2 linked regions of the Indioceanicola profundi genome follow. The protein of the gene in region 2 interacts with the protein of the main gene of each other region in a pairwise test. Links are inferred from orthologs where the notes say so. Each region holds a gene or a part of one and is shown on either strand. Other genes may lie near its edges.

Region 1 (8,661 bases), 170 kb from region 2 along the record:
CATGCCGGCATCGGCCGCTACGACCTGGAAGGGACGGAGGCGCGCAAGACGGGAGAAGCCGACGCCGGCATCCGCCGTCTGCTGTCGGCGACCAACCTGCCGGCCGACCTCAAGGTCTATCTGGAAGCCGTGCGGCGCTGTCCCGACAACACGCCGGGCGAGCCGCTCCGCTGGTATCCCGGCTCCCCTCGACTGGCGCGCTCCATGATGCGGGCGGACGACCGGCTCATCCTGGCCGAGCTGCATGCCGAGGACGTCAGGACGCTGAAGGCGGAGTTCAGGGATGATCCCCAGGCGCAGGTCCACCACATGGATGGCTGGCTGGCGCTGAAGGCCCACCTGCCGCCGAAGCAGAAGCGCGGGCTGGTGCTGGTGGACCCGCCCTTCGAAGCGACCGATGAGTATGAGCGGCTGGTACAGGGGCTCCGCCTCGCCCATGGCCGCTGGTCAACCGGCATCTATGCCCTGTGGTATCCGATCAAGGACCGCGCTGCCGTCTGGAACCTGCATCAGGCACTGGAGAACAGCGGCCTTCCCCGCATCCTGGCTGCCGAGTACAGCTGGGCGGATGAGGACCGGGTTGAGCGGATGGTGGGCTGCGGGATGATCGTAGTGAATCCGCCCTGGCAGCTCGACGACCGTCTGCGGACGGTGCTGCCGGCCCTTCAGAGCGCGATGAGCACCGGCAAGGGCGGCTGGCGGGTGGAATGGATCGCCCCTGAATAGGGGGACGCCGCAAGGGCGGGACTTTGCTTCGTCCCGCCCCGGTGGCGCTTCACAGCCTTCAGGCGGCGGGGCGCTGCATCTCCGCCGAGTCCTGCACGGCGTCGGAAGCAACGGCGCTGCCGCGTTCGGTGATCCGGCGCATGGCGCTTCCGGCCGCCTTGGTCATCAGGTCCGATACGCGCATGGAATTCTGGAGCAGCTGGTCCATCTCCTCCCGCGCCGTGTCAATCTGCGACAGCATGATGTCCTGCGGGGAACGGATCTGCAGGGGAGTCTGCAGCTTTTCGGTCCAGCGCTGCATGGCGGACTGGCTGTAGCCCATCCATTCCTGCCAGGCGGTCCGCATGCCCTCGGCCATGATCGCCTGGGCCTGCAGGAAGGCCTCCATGTTGCCGGCGGTGGACGCGCTCAGCGAACGCGCGGAGTCGCTGCCCACCTTGGCCGCGGCTTCGGCTGCACCGGCTCCATCCGCCGTCCGGGCGATGCGGGCCAGCTCGGTGGCGGCCTGCTGAGTTGCAGTGCGGGAGTCGTTCTTCGTCGAAGTCGTCTCGGTCGCCATGTCGCCTCTCCTCATAATTACAGCTGATCACGCCGCATTTTAAGTAATGACGTGTCGCTGATTGGGCCATCGCGGCGCGCTTTTGTTAGCATGTGCAGCGATGGCCTGGGAGGGATAAAGACAAGACGGTTCCGCCGCCGACGCAGTTACTTAGAAGTACCGCATTAGGCTAGCAGCTATCCGAGTTCTTCACCTGTGTCCGACGCGGTCGCCCATGTAGGACGGCGGATCGCTCGCCGGGAACGAGAGTTCGGAGGCTTGCTCCACATCATCCTCTTCCGGCACGTTTCCGCGCCCCTGCTGCGCCGACGGGTGCGGGCCGGAAAGGACTTCCGCCACATCCTCGCGGTTGCGCATGGAACCACCGCCCATTCGCCCGCCCAGCTCGGCGGTCGTGAAGTCGTCGCGCTCGAAATCCTCATACCGGCCGGGATCGAAGCGGCCGAACTCATCGTCGGCGTGGCCGCGCCCCATGGCCTGATAGGCCGGGCAATGACCGGTCACGGCGCGGGTCAGCAGGACGCCGCCGGCCAGCGCCATGAGGGTTCCCGCTGCCCGTCCGCGGTCCAGCCCCAGCAGCAGCAGCGCACCGCCGATCCCCCCCGTGACGATTCTCTCCGTCGGCCCGACATTCACGGGACCGAAGGGCAGGGTCTGGCTGATCATTGATCGGGAGTCGCTCACTTGGGTCTGCTCCGCTGACTGTTCATGTCCTGCCGGGAAAACAGGCCGGGCGCGCACACGGTTCCCGGCTCGCGATCCGCCCCGGCAACAGGACGGGGGCGCTTACAATTTTTATGAAACTCGATCATGCTATCCGAAAGAGTGGGCGGGCCGTCCTGGGCTGCCCGCATCGGCAAGGGGAGCAGAGGATGCGTGGTCAACAGCGGCCGTTCATGGCGGAATTGCAGCGCGCGAACCGGGTCCAGGCCATACGGCCCGACGCGACCGCCGCCGCTACGGCCCTGCCCTCCACTCCCGTCCTGCCGGCGCCGGGTGCGGCGCCGGCCGACCAGGCCGCGGTCCTTCTCGCCATCGACGCGCTGGGCTCCAAGCTTGACCGGTTTCTCAGCCACGACAGAACCCAGATCGACCAGATTCAGGTGGAGATCGCCGACATCGCCGGCCGGATCAAGGCGACCAAGCTGGAAATGGCGCAGCTCCGCCATCCCCTGGCGCAGGACGATAAGTTCCTGGAAGCGAGCGAACAGCTCAACGCCGTGGTCCGCTCCACCGAGCAGGCCACGAACGTCATCATCAGCGCCGCCGAGGAAATCGAGGAGATCGTCAGCGAGGTACGGGCTCAGCTTCCCGAGGGCTACCAGAATTCCCGCCTGAAGGACCTCAATGAAGTTACGCTGCGCATCTTCGAAGCCTGCAATTTCCAGGACCTGACCGGACAGCGCATCACCAAGGTGGTCCAGGCGCTCTCCTTCATCGAGGAGCGAGTGGAAGCCATGATGGGCGTCTGGAACAGGAAGGAGTTCGAGACCCTGCCCCTGCCCCCGACGACCGACCGTGTGGATGAGGGTCTTCAGCTCCACGGACCGGCAATGGCTGCCGACACAATCTCCCAGTCGGATATCGACGCCCTGTTCGACTAAAGCGGATTCCGATCAGGCTAACTTGCCTGATCGGATGAGGATTCGCCCCGACGCAAGAACGTCAGGCCGGTTTCCGGTTTCAGTTGATCGGAAGCCGGTCCGGGAACTGTTCAGAGGTCAGGACGCAGACCGCTACGGGCGGCCATGACGGCGACCTGGGTCCGGTTCGCGGCACCCAGCTTCTGCATCATCGCCCGGACATGCACCTTCACGGTGCCCTCCAGCACGCCGATCTTCCGTGCGATCTCCTTGTTCGAACAGCCGGACAGGATCAGCGAGAATATCTCCCGCTGGCGCGCGGTCAGCCGATCCAGCGGGGCCACGGGGCAGGCTTCCTCCCGCGAAATCATCCGCCCCTTGCTGATCAGCCAGCTTGGCAGGGGCACATGATCTCCGCCGGACAGGATCAGCCCCACTGTGTGCTCCAGAACGGCGCCGGGATCGGTCTTCAGCAGAAAGGCCCTGGCGCCGGCAGAAAGGCAGGCGAGCGCAGCCGCCGGGTCCGCCGTGGAGCTTGTCACGATCACAGGCGCGGAAAATGCATCGTTGAGGCGGCGCACCGCCACATGCGCAGTGGCAGGGTACAGGTCGATGTCCAGGACGATCAGATCGACCTTCCCCGCACCATCGGCGAGGATAAGAGCTTCGTCCACCGTGGCTGCCTGATATGCCGAACCGCCTGGATGGCGCGACTGCAGGGACAATGCGAGGCCATGCCGAACCATGGCCTGCGGATCGACAATCAGGAAGCGTCGGCGGTTTGCCGCCCTGTCCTCCCCCGACCTGCCGACGACGCGCCCGCGGTCGATGACGGCCGGTCCCCACCCGGTGTCGAGCCGCAGCCCGGTCATTTGCATTGCCGTCATCCCGATATCTCCGAACAGGGGGAACCCCGGATGCGGGGTCGCGCAGAGGTTACTTATTTCGCGCAGGCCCCAACGGATATATTCTGCGCACCAATGGAAATGATGGCAAGGCAATCCTGGCCGTGTGTTGAAATTTCGGGTAGGTTATCACTTGAACTCGCTCCTTTGATACTGGCATCCACAATTGTCAGAGCGGGGTTCCCGAAGCCGAGACACGCTCATTGTTTTCCGAATAATCGCGTAAAATTCTTTATATTTGGACATCCATGACCGCCCGATCCGTCATCATCATCGACCATGATCAACTCTTCACAGCAGCGCTGTCGGCCCTGCTGGAGCGGGACGGGTTCGTTGTCCAGGGTTCCTTTTCCGAAGAGGCTGCGGCCAGCGCCGCCATGGCGGCCGGATTGGAACCGCAGCTCCTGATTGTCGATCCGGCGGGAATGTCAGGACGCGGCATGCAGATGGCGCCACGGACCGACATGCTGCGTCAGCTCCGCGCCATGGCACCGGAGAGTGCGCTGGTGGTGCTGTCGGAGGATGTGTCGGAAGAGGCTGTACGGGACAGCCTGGCCATGGAAGCCGACGGCCACCTCGGCAAGGGCATGGAACCCGCAGCGCTACGGCACGCGCTGAGCCTGATCTCTCTCGGCCAGTGCGTCTACCCGCCAAGCGCATTCGCCCTGCTTGGGGGCGGGCCCTCCGCCGTTCATGGAAGTCTCCAGGACATCTCGCCGCGGGAAAGGCAGATCCTGGCCTGCCTGCTCGCCGGCCTGTCCAACAAGGCCATTGCCATCCGGCTACAGGTCACGGAGTCGACCGTGAAAATGCATTTCAAGAATGTGCTTCGTAAAATTCGCGCCGCCAACCGGACGCAGGCGGCCGTCTGGGCCCTTGAACACGGCATCCGCCCGATGGGCTGAGTTCGCTGTCCGTGCGCCCCTGTCCTTGGGGGCAAAGAAAAAAAGGGGCGCCGGTGACGGCGCCCCTTTCCTGAGTCGATCTTCGCCTTACGGGAAGATGATGACGCCGCGACGATTCGACGGCTCACGCACGCCGTCCGGAGTCGGGACCAGCAGATCGTTCTCACCGCGGCCGGCGATGTCGACCTGACCGGTCGGCATGCCCTGGGAAATCAGGTACTCCCGCACCGCCTCGGCGCGGCGGACGGACAGACGCTGATTGTAGTCGGCCGGGCCGGACGTGTCGGCATGGCCGATCACCTCGATCGCCGTGACGCTGCCCTGGCGGGCATTCTCGACGACGTTGGACAGCACTTCACGGGCGTCCGCGGTCAGCTCGGAGCTGTCCCAATCGAAGAACACGGTGAAGTTTCGGGTCACAGGCGCCGGAGCCGGAGCCGGAGCCGGAGCCGGCTGGGCCGCAGGCTGCGGAGCGGGCTGGGTGACCGGCGGCGGGGGCGGCGGCGGAGCCGAACCGAACACCCAGCGCACGCCCGCCAGCACGGAGTGGTTCTGGTAGTCTTCCTCGAACCCGGTCCCGGCCGTGGTCGTGTAGCTGAGGCCGTTGCTGTCGATGAAGCGATAGCCCAGCGTCAGGTCCAGGTTCGGGGTGACGGAATAGATGAGACCGGCATGGGCCTGATAGGCGAAGGCGCTGTCCTTGTCGTCCACGAACTGGCCGGCGCTGAACACCGGGCCGACATTGTCGTATTCGAGCGTCACAACGCCGGCGCCGATGCCCAGATACGGGCGGATCGGGGAACCGGTGTCGAACTCATAGGTCGCCGTCGCCATATAGGTATAGGCGTTCAGGTCGCCGTCGCCGCCGACGCGGTTCACGCCGCCCGTGATGTCGCCGACCGTATGGTCGCTATAGCTGAACTCCAGGCCGAAGCGCAGGCCGTTGCCCATGCGGTAGCCGGCCTCGACCAGACCGGTCCAGTCCTCGTCGAAGCCGACATTGTTCTCGACCGGCCCTGCAAGCGAGAAGCTGTTCAGCCAGCTCACCCCGGTCTGGGCGCCGACATAGAAGCCTTCGCTGATGGTGGAGGACTGCTGGGCGAATGACGTCGCCGGCATGGCGAGCGCCGCGGCGCTGACCAGCAACATGTGGCGGAATTTCATCGTTTTAACCTTTCTCCTTATGGGCCCGAAGGCCGCTCCCGGTGATAACCGACCGTTTTCTGGTGCCGGCCCCTCCGGGGTTGGTCCCGGAGGTACACCGGCCGACGGTGTCGGCTCAGTTATAAGAAACGCTTGCCAAGGCAAGCTGGCAACTTTGTGGCACCACGAAAGGATTTTAATCGGGACACAAGGCGCTGCCAGGGAAACGACAACATCACATAGGTGGGTTGCAGCCGTCAGGCCGCAAGTCGAAGAGCCTGCCGGGCTGCACGCACGGCATCGGTCGCATCCGGGAACAGACGCCCGTGAAGGCCGCCGAGCGAAGGATGGGCCGCGTGGAATACCATCCCGCCGTGCTCATCAACGACGAGACCGACCGCCTCGTCCTCGATTTCGATGACGTAGCTGTCCTTACGCTGCATTCTATACATCCTTGGCAACAACGGAACGCGGCTGGGCCGCCGCAATGATCTCTGCACCGCAGGACTTTGCGTCCGCAGCCAGTGCCCATCTACATCCCGAGGCCGGCGGGAATCCATGCGCCTTAGGTCCACTTCCCCTCCGCACTTAGCAATACGGATGTGCCGAACAGGGGAAGCGGGCTTGCGTTCCCCCTGCCATCCGGGGGATACGCGGACCGACCATCCTCGATGGCCCCCGTCTCCAGGTCACCGAACCCAGGATAGACCGTTTTGCCAGATACCCTGTCCCATCCCTACCCGCAGGCGCCGGCCGAGTCCCGGCTGTTGCAGGTCGCATCCGGCGTCTTTTGGATGCGCCAGCCCCTGCCTTTCGCGCTGAACCATGTAAATCTCTGGCTTCTGCGCGGCGATGATGGCTGGACGATCGTGGACACCGGCATCGCTGGAAGCCGCGGCCGCGCCCAGTGGGAGCATGTCTTCTCCACCGGACTGGACGGGCTGCCGGTCGAGCGGCTGGTCGTCACCCACTACCATCCGGACCATGCCGGTCTGGCCGACTGGATCGTCCGCCGGTTCGATGTCCCGCTGCATATGACCCAGGCCGAATGGCTGATGGCGCGCCTGCTGCACCAGGACCGGACGTCCGATCTTGCCGCCGCCTTCGAGCGGTTCTACCGCAATGCGGGTCTGACCGGGGCTGAACTCACATCGATGCTGGAGCGGGGCAACGCCTACCCCCGCGGGGTTCCAGCGGTGCCGGCGGCCTATCACCGCATCCGCCATGGCGACCAGATGCGGATCGGCGGGCGAGACTGGCGGGTGATCGGCGGCGGCGGGCACTCGCCGGAGCATGCCGCCCTGTACTGTCCCGAGCTGGAGCTTCTGATTTCCGGCGATCAGGTGCTGCCCCGGATCAGCCCGAATGTCAGCGTGTGGCCATTGGAACCGGAAGCCGATCCGCTGTCCGACTTCCTCAACGGTCTGGATCGCCTACGCGGCCTGCCGGAAAGGACGCTGGTTCTCCCGTCCCACGGGTTGCCGTTCCACGGGCTGGAAAGCCGGTTGGACGCCCTGGCGGCGCACCATGCGGAACGGCTGGAGGAGACGGTGGGCCACTGTGCCGCACGGCCGCGGTCGGGAGCGGAGATCATGCACCTCCTGTTCCCCCGTGCCCTGGACACGCACCAGACGAGCTTCGCGCTGGGAGAGGCGCTGGCCCATCTGCATCATCTTGTCCGCCTGAGGCGCATGACCGTTGAAACGGCCGGGGATGGAATACACCGCTTCCGGGCGGGCTGACGCCATCGGCCCTTATTCCTCCACCGGTTCCGGCTGGAACTCGCGGGCGTTGTACAGCATCGCCATGGCAATGGTCTTCTCTGTGTTGGGGTCCGCGACGCGGCGCAGGCGGACATGCTGGTGCCCCATCCCGTCCCGGCTCATCCCGACGACTTCCCAGACTCCGGCGCCCGTTTTGCGGAACCGCTGCCCGATCCGGACATCCTGTCGGCCGTGTCTGCGCGTGACCTGCATCTGAATACTTCCCTGTCGGCGTAGTGCGACCATCCCGTTCGGAGATCGCTTTGGGAGAATGCCTCTGCTCCCTGCAAAAAGAACAACACCATTAGGAGGGGGGTTCCGGCCGGTCGGGAACGCATGATGCTGCACTGCGTTATTGCAGCTATGAAACACAATCTGGATATCCTGGCAGTCGCCGTGCAGCTTGTCCGCGAGCTGGGTGAGGATGCCGTGACCCATTCCCGGAACCGGCTCGTGGAGCTGATTGCCGTCAACCATCACCGTGGCGCGACTTTCTGGCGTCAGGTCATGCAGGCCTGTGAATCAGAACTGGCCCGAACGCGCGCCGTCATGCCGAACACGGCGGCGCTGGCCCGCGATCCGGGTGATCTTTCCCTTCCGCCGTCCGTCCGGTAGCGGCGGCCCGGCTCAGCGGGCGGGGCCCGACTCCCCGGAACCGCTGGCGGCCACCTGCAACGTCTGCAGGGGCCGGTCGCACCGGGGCAGCGACGCAACCTGCACGCCCTGCTCCGGTGCTGAGAGCCTCTGGCCGAGTTCGGCCGAGGTCAGGGTCAGCGCCTTCTCTGCAAGCGGCACATAGGCCGCACAGAAGACCGGATTGCTGAGCGCGATGGCGCGGCGCGAGATTTCGTTCGCAAGGCTTGTGCGATAGCTGTCGAACAGCTTCGTGGCGCTGCCCTTGCCGACGCGCTTGAAATGCGCGATCAGCGCCTTCTCCCAGGCGCGAATCGCCGTCTGGTGTTGATCGGTGAACTGACGGTAGCGGGCAAAGAGGGACAGCTGTCCCGCAGGCGCGCTTTCCTGGCAGGTCAGGCCGATCACCATGAGTTCGGTATGCAGTCGGATCGCCTCTTCGGC
Region 2 (7,130 bases):
CCAGATCAGCCCTCGCTGCTCGGCCGGTGGGTGAACACGTCGTCGATAAGTCCGAAGGACTTCGCCTCCTCCGGGCTCATAAACTTGTCGCGCTCCATGGCCTTTTCAATGACATCCATCGGCTGGCCGGTGTGGTGGTGGAAAATCTCATTCAGGCGCTGGCGCATCCGCAGGATTTCCTGCGCCTGGATTTCGATATCCGCCGCCTGCCCCTGGGCGCCGCCCGAGGGCTGGTGGACCATGATCCGGCTGTTCGGCAGCGAGAATCGCCGGCCCGGCGCACCGCCCGCCAGCAACAGCGCGCCCATGCTGGCCGCCTGTCCCATGCAGATCGTCGCAACCGGAGACCGGATGTACTGCATGGTGTCATAGATGGCGAGACCGGCCGTCACGTAGCCGCCCGGCGAGTTGATGTAGAAGGAGATTTCCTTGCTCGGATTCTCCGCCTCCATGAACAGGAGCTGGGCGCAGACTACGCTTGCGACCGCGTCATTGACGCCGCCCACCAGGAAGATGATGCGCTCCTTCAGGAGGCGCGAATAGATGTCGTAGGCGCGCTCGCCCCGGTTGGTCTGCTCGACCACCATCGGAACCAGTGCATTCATCTGCGGCTCGATCATGTCCCTCGCTCAGCTCCGCTGCGTACCGGTCGGGATGTTTCGTTCTCACGTCATAGCCGGTCAGGTCCGTGTTGCGCCAGACCGAAATTGACGCAAAAGACTAAGGACCGGACAATGCCTCGGATGTACCGGGGTGCGGAACAGATAGGGGCGGTGACCCGCTTGGACCACCGCCCCCGAATTCAATTCAGCCCAGTGTGGGAAGAAGACCGGATCAGGCCTGCTCCTCCTCCGGGTCCTTCATCAGCTCCTCGGCCGTGACCGGGACCTCGTTGACCTTCACGCTGGACAGGATGTGGTCCACGACCTTGTCCTCGAACAGCGGGGCGCGGAGCTGCTCGATGGCCTGCGGGTTCTTCTTGAAAAACTCGAACACCTGCTGCTCCTGGCCGGGGTAGCGCTGCACCTCGGAGATCACGGCCTTGTTCAACTCGTCACGGCTGACGGTGACGTTGTTGCGGCGGCCGATTTCTGACAGCAGCAGACCGAGGCGGACACGGCGCACCGCGATGTCGCGATACTCCTTCTTCAGCTCCTCCTCGTCCTTGTCCTTGTCTTCCTCATCGACCTGACCGGACTGCAGCTCCTGCTGGAGGCGGCTCCATATCTGGTTGAACTCGATGTCGACCATCCCGGCGGGGACGTCGAAATCGTGCAGCTCGGCCAGCTTGTCCAGCAGGGCGCGCTTGGCACGCAGGCGGGAAAGGTTGCCGTAGTCGGCGCCGATGCGCTCGCGGATGGCCTCGCGCAGCTTCTCCAGATCATCGAAGCCGAAGCCCTTGGCCAGATCGTCGTTCAGCTCGGCCGGCTTGGTTGCCCGCAGCTCCTTCACGTCGACCTCGAACACAGCCTCCTTACCGGCCAGCTCGGCGGCATGGTACTCGGCCGGGAAGGTCACGGTGACGGTCTTGTGCTCGCCCGCCTTGGCGCCGACGAGCTGGTCCTCAAAACCGGGAATGAAGGTGCCGGAGCCCAGCTCCAGGCTGTAATCCTCGCCCTTCATGCCGGGCTTCTTCTCGCCGTCGACGGAGCCGTCGAAGTCGATGACCAGGATGTCGCCATTGGCGGAGGCGCGGTCCTCTTCGACCTTCTCGCTCTGCTTGCGGCTGTCGGCCAGACGCTTCAGCGCCTCGTCCACCTGCTCGTCATTGACGGGGACCACCGGCTTGGTGATCTCGACGCCGGACAGGTCGGCCGGCTCGATCTCCGGCAGCAGCTCCACCTTCATGGAGAATTCCAGGTCCTTGCCCGGCTCGAAGCTGGTGACTTCCACCTTCGGCTGGAGGGCCGGACGGAGGTTGTTCTGCTCGATGGCCTGAGCCTGGCTATCATTGACAGCACCCTCCAACACCTCGCCCATCACGGACTGGCCGTAGCGCTGCTTCAGGATCGGCATCGGCACCTTGCCGGGGCGGAAGCCGGGCATGCGCACGGTCTTGCCGATCTCGGTCAGCTTGGAGTTGACCCGGGCGTCGATGTCCGTGGCGGGGATGACGACCTTGAATTCACGGCTCAGGCCGGCGGCGCTGGTCTCGGTGATCTGCATGGGAAGGAGTGCCTGTCTTCTTCTGTGGTCGCCCCGCCGGCGAATCCGGTCAGGAGCTCCCGCGCCAAGGTCATCCCTTGCGCGGTGGTTGCGGTTACGATCATGGTGCGGGCGAAGGGACTTGAACCCCCACGTCTTTCGACACCGGAACCTAAATCCGGCGCGTCTACCAGTTCCGCCACGCCCGCCCCATGCCGGAACGGCCCGAACAGGGCCACCCCGGCGGGAGCGGTCCCTATAGCAAGGGAACGGGCTCCCGCCAAGGGCGATATGGATCAATAAGCCGCCGGAATATGATTCCCGAGTCCGCCGGCCCTCCCCCGCCCTTCGACCGGTTCAGGGCGACGTTGGGATATCGCCTGCCGCGTCCGTTCAATCCAGGAGCACGCGCGCCGCTGCGTCCAGAATGCCGTCCGCATCCAGCCCCATGACCCGGTAGATGTCCTGGATGTCCGCCGACTGGCCGAAGCTTTCGATGCCGAGCGCCGCCACCTTGTGCCCGCGCACGCCGCCGAGCCAGGACAGCGCCGCCGGGTGACCGTCGATCACGGTGACCAGCTTTGCATCGGGGCTGAGGCGGCCCAGCAGCCGCTCCACATGGCTCTCGGCACCCTGCCCGCCCTGGCGGCCGGCGCGGGCAGCGCTCCAGCCCTCCTGCAGCCGGTCCGGCGAGGTCACGGCCAGCAGCCCGGCCCCCGGCACATCCTCCAGCAGGGCCGCATGAGCCTGCATCGCCTCCGGCGCCAGGGCGCCGCAATAGACGATGGCGAGGTCGGCATCCGGCGAGGGCTCCCGCACCCAGTAGCCGCCATCGATCACGGCCGCCGTATCCAGCTTGCGCTTCGGCTGCTCGATGCTGCGGGTGGAGAGACGCAGATAGACGCTGCCGCCGTCCGCGGCCTGCATATGCTCGAAGCCCCAGCGCATGATGGCCGCAAGCTCATCCACATAGGCCGGTTCGAAGCTGGCCAGCTTGGGCAGGCCCATGCCGATCAGGGGCGTGGCGATGGACTGGTGCGCCCCGCCCTCCGGCGCCAGGGTGACGCCGCTGGGGGTCGCAACCACCATGAAGCGGGCGTCCTGGTAGAGCGCGTAGTTGAAGGCGTCCAGCCCGCGCATGATGAAGGGGTCGTAGAGCGTGCCCACCGGCAGCAGCCGCACGCCGAACAGCTCGTGGCTCATTCCCAGGGCGGCCAGCATCAGGAACAGATTATGCTCGGCGATGCCGAGTTCCATGTGCTGGCCGTCGGGCGCGCCGTGCCAGCGATGGGCGGAGACCACCTTCTGCTCCCGGAAGATGTCGATGACCTCCTTCCGGTCGAACAGCCCTCGCCGGTTGACCCAGCCGCCCAGATTGGTGCTGACGGTCACGTCCGGCGAGGTGGTCACGATGCGCGACGCGATCTCCGCATCCGACTTGGCCAGTTCCGCCAGGATCTTGCCGAAGCCCTCCTGTGTGGAGGCCTTGTCGCCGCCCGGCGATGGCAGGTTCGGCACCGGCACGGAAGCCGCCTTCAACCGGCGGGAACCGCCCTGGACGAAGGGCACCTCCGCCAGGAACGCCTCCAGCTCCTCCGGGTCCACGCCCAGCCCGGCGAAGCGCTCCCACTCCTCGCCGTCCTTCAGGCCGCACTGCCGCTTGAACTCGGCCATCTGGTCCAGGTTCATCAGGCCGGCATGGTTGTCCTTGTGGCCGGCGAAGGGCAGGCCCATGCCCTTGACGGTGTAGGCGATGAAGCAGGCCGGCTGCTCGCTCTCCACCCCGTGGAAGGTGTCGAGGATCGTTTCCAGGTCATGCCCGGCCAGATTGGTCATCAGCGCGCCCAGCATGGCATCGTCATGGCTGTCCAGCATGGCCTTGATGCCGCCGGTGTCGCCGAGATCGCGCACCAGCGCCTCGCGCCAGGCCGCGCCGCCCTTGAAGGTCAGCGCGGAATAGAGCTGGTTCGGGCAATTGTCGATCCAGTCCCGCAAAGCGTCGCCGCCCGGCTGCTGGAACGCGGCCTCCAGCTTCTTGCCGTACTTCATGATGTTCACGTTCCAGCCCAGCGACCGGAACATGCCCTCGATCGGGACCCAGAGCTTGTCGGAGACCACGGAATCCAGGCTCTGGCGGTTGTAGTCGATGATCCACCAGGTGTTCCGCAGATCGTGCTTCCAGCCCTCCAACATGGCTTCGAAGACATTGCCCTCGTCCAGCTCGGCATCGCCGACCAGGGCGACCATGCGCCCCTCCGGCTGGTCGGTCATGCCCTTCAGCCGCACATAGTCCTGCACCATGCTGGCAAAGGCGGTGACCGCCACGCCGAGGCCGACGGAGCCGGTGGAGAAATCCACGTCCGGCGTATCCTTGGTCCGGGACGGATAGGACTGAGCCCCGCCGAGGGCGCGGAACCGCTCCAGCTTGTCCCGACTCTGCCGGCCCATCAGGTACTGGATGGCGTGGAAGATCGGGCTGGCATGGGGCTTCACCGCCACCCGGTCCTGCGGGCGCAGCACGTCGAAGTACAGCGCCGTCATGATGCTGGCGAGCGAGGCGCTGGAGGCCTGATGGCCGCCGACCTTCAACCCGTCGCGCGAGGGGCGCAGGTGGTTGGCATTGTGGATTGTCCAGGTGCTGAGCCAGAGCACCTTGCGCTCCAGCTCCTTCAAGAGATGCAGACGGCGCTCCCGCTCGGACGGGGCCTTGTCGCCGATCTTCGGCAGGGTGGCGGTATCGGGCATTTCCAGGAGTCTCTTCTTCCGGGGCCCGCACATCTGCGCCGGCCATGGGTGGAGGTTGGACTCCTGTATAAGACTTCCCGCCCGCCTGGGAAACAGCGGGCCGCTGCCCTACCCCGATGTGCAGCCGGCAATCCGCGGGATCAGTCGGCAACCTGTTCTTGAAACAGGCGCTGGAAACTGTCCACCGACAGCGTCCTCAAATCCCCACCCGCGGCCTCCTCGCCGCCGCCGCCCCGGCACTGGTCGTTGTGGACCATGAAGCGGACATGCGGAATGTTGAACTGCGTGTCAGTCACGGCAAGCACATAGGCCGTCTCCGTGACGCCCCGCGCGATGACGCGCCTGTAGACGGAGCCCGGCACCACCGGTTTCTCCAGCTTGGCACGCTTGAACAGCGTGATGCCCATTGCCGCCCCCTGTCCGGTTATTTTCGATTCCGGGGTAGCCGCCCAGGCCCTGTTTCCTGGGGCTAATCCAATTTACTTACGCAAACAGGTTAACCCGCATTCGGAACACGGGCAAGGTTTTGATAACCATATCTGCGACTGCCGTCCCATGGAGACGGCGGAATCGATGATTGCTGTCGATAGGGAGCGGATCAAATGCATAAGACCGCATGCATGTGCATTCCGGGAGACTGGCAGACTGGCGAATGAGGCAGTTGCGGTCGGAGGGAACTGCTTCCGATCGCTATTGCGCTTTGAGCCTGCGCAGAACTGCTGGCAATGCTTCCGGCAAATCTTCAGCGATCAGCCCAGGTCCCGCCTGCCGCCCGGCCTCTCCATGCAGCCAGGCAGCGGCGCAGGCGGCATCGAAAGCGCTCATCCCCTGCGCAATCAGCCCGAGCGCCATCCCTGCAAGCACGTCGCCGGAGCCGGCGGTGGCCAGGTCCGGCGGGGCGTTGTCGTTGATCACCGCCCGCCCGTCCGGGTGCGCGACGACCGTGTCCGCGCCTTTGAGCAGAACCACCGCCCCGCTCCGCCTCGCAGCCGCCCGGGCCCGCTCCAGCTTCGATCCTGTCAGGCCGCCGAAGACGCGGCCGAACTCCCCCTCATGGGGGGTCAGCAGCCAGCGGTCGGAAAGTCCGGAGAACAGCGCCTCGGCATCTCCGGCAAAGCTTCCAAAGACATCCGCATCCAGCACGCCGGCTTTCCCGGCTTCCACCGCCGCCCGGACAGCGCTTCGTGTCTCCGCCGACACGCCTCCTCCGGGGCCAATCAGGACGGCATTCCGCCGGGGATCGGCGATCAGTTCGGCGAAGGCACCGCTGTCGGCTACAGGCTGCACGATCACGCTGGGCATGGAGAGCGCATAAATCTGCACGGCCGGCGGCGGTGCGGCGATGGTCGCCAGCCCTGCCCCGACCCGCAACGCCGCCCGCGCCGCCAGCCGTCCCGCCCCGGTCATTACCTCCCCGCCGAGGATCACCGCATGTCCGCGGCTGTACTTATGTCCGCCGAGACTCGGCCAGGGATACCGCCCACCCCACAGTTCCGGATCGTTTCGGCGGCACAGCGGCTCTATTCCGTCCAGCACCCGTGCGGGAATGCCGATATCCGCCACGACCAACTCCCCGCACAGCGCCCGCCCCGGCAGCAGCAGGTGCCCCGGCTTGTGCCGGAAGAAGGTGACGGTAAGGACAGCCCGCGGCGCGGCCCCCAGCACCTTGCCATCGTCGCCCCGGATGCCGCTGGGCACATCCACCGCGACGACCGGTGTTCCGCGCCTGACCAGTTCTTCGACCACGCCCAGGGCGACGCCATCCAAGGGACGGGACAGCCCGGCGCCAAACAGCGCATCGATCACGAGTTCCGCTTCGTCCAGCAGAGCCGTCCCAAGCGGCTCAACCGGACCGGTCCAGGTTCCGGCCGCCCAGGCGGCGTCCCCCTTCAGCGACTCCGTGCTGCCAAGCAGCCCCAGCCGCACCGGCCATCCAGCCTTTGCCAGAAGGCGTGCCGCGACGAATCCGTCGCCGCCATTGTTTCCCGGCCCGCACAGAACCGCGACCGGCCATGGACTCCATCGTTCCCGGATGGCATGGGCCACCGCGGCGCCAGCCGATTCCATCAGTTCGGGTCCGGGTACGCCGGCGGCCATGGCGGCCCGGTCGGCCCGGTACATCTCATCGACTGTCAGAATCTCATGCGCCATGGCGGGTCCTCACCACAGGTCGGATGCGATCTCCGCCGTGAAGAACAGATAGGCCCGCTCGAACGGTCCCGGCCCGCGGGGGATCACGC

The links.
Region 1: the proteins of tig (region 2) and DOL89_RS07860 interact in binary tests that used the Escherichia coli proteins (3 or more experiments, as listed by UniProt). The link is inferred for Indioceanicola profundi from one-to-one orthologs.

The regions. Positions count from the first base shown.
Region 1 is NZ_CP030126.1:1,642,394-1,651,054, forward strand. The notes cover bases 3,805-6,694. They hold DOL89_RS07860 (OmpA family protein), read right to left. Parts: upstream 5,843-6,694; coding sequence 4,766-5,842; downstream 3,805-4,765. Other genes in these bases: DOL89_RS07855 (LuxR C-terminal-related transcriptional regulator), read left to right, coding at 4,022-4,678; DOL89_RS07865 (hypothetical protein), read right to left, coding at 6,079-6,264; DOL89_RS07870 (MBL fold metallo-hydrolase), read left to right, coding at 6,535-6,694. In the rest of the region: DOL89_RS07830 (23S rRNA (adenine(2030)-N(6))-methyltransferase RlmJ), read left to right, coding at 1-726; DOL89_RS07835 (phasin family protein), read right to left, coding at 785-1,285; DOL89_RS07840 (YgaP family membrane protein), read right to left, coding at 1,475-1,969; DOL89_RS07845 (protein phosphatase CheZ), read left to right, coding at 2,158-2,889; DOL89_RS07850 (response regulator transcription factor), read right to left, coding at 3,000-3,755; more of DOL89_RS07870, read left to right, coding at 6,695-7,563; DOL89_RS07875 (hypothetical protein), read right to left, coding at 7,576-7,797; DOL89_RS07880 (hypothetical protein), read left to right, coding at 7,948-8,199; DOL89_RS07885 (hypothetical protein), read right to left, coding at 8,212-8,661.
Region 2 is NZ_CP030126.1:1,477,087-1,484,216, forward strand. Bases 1-2,896 are described here. They hold tig (trigger factor), read right to left. Parts: upstream 2,167-2,896; coding sequence 835-2,166; downstream 1-834. Other genes in these bases: clpP (ATP-dependent Clp endopeptidase proteolytic subunit ClpP), read right to left, coding at 6-620; DOL89_RS07055 (1-deoxy-D-xylulose-5-phosphate synthase N-terminal domain-containing protein), read right to left, coding at 2,539-2,896. Also shown: more of DOL89_RS07055, read right to left, coding at 2,897-4,890; DOL89_RS07060 (hypothetical protein), read right to left, coding at 5,031-5,297; DOL89_RS07065 (NAD(P)H-hydrate dehydratase), read right to left, coding at 5,581-7,041; DOL89_RS07070 (2OG-Fe(II) oxygenase), read right to left, coding at 7,051-7,130. UniProt on the Escherichia coli protein: Involved in protein export. Acts as a chaperone by maintaining the newly synthesized secretory and non-secretory proteins in an open conformation.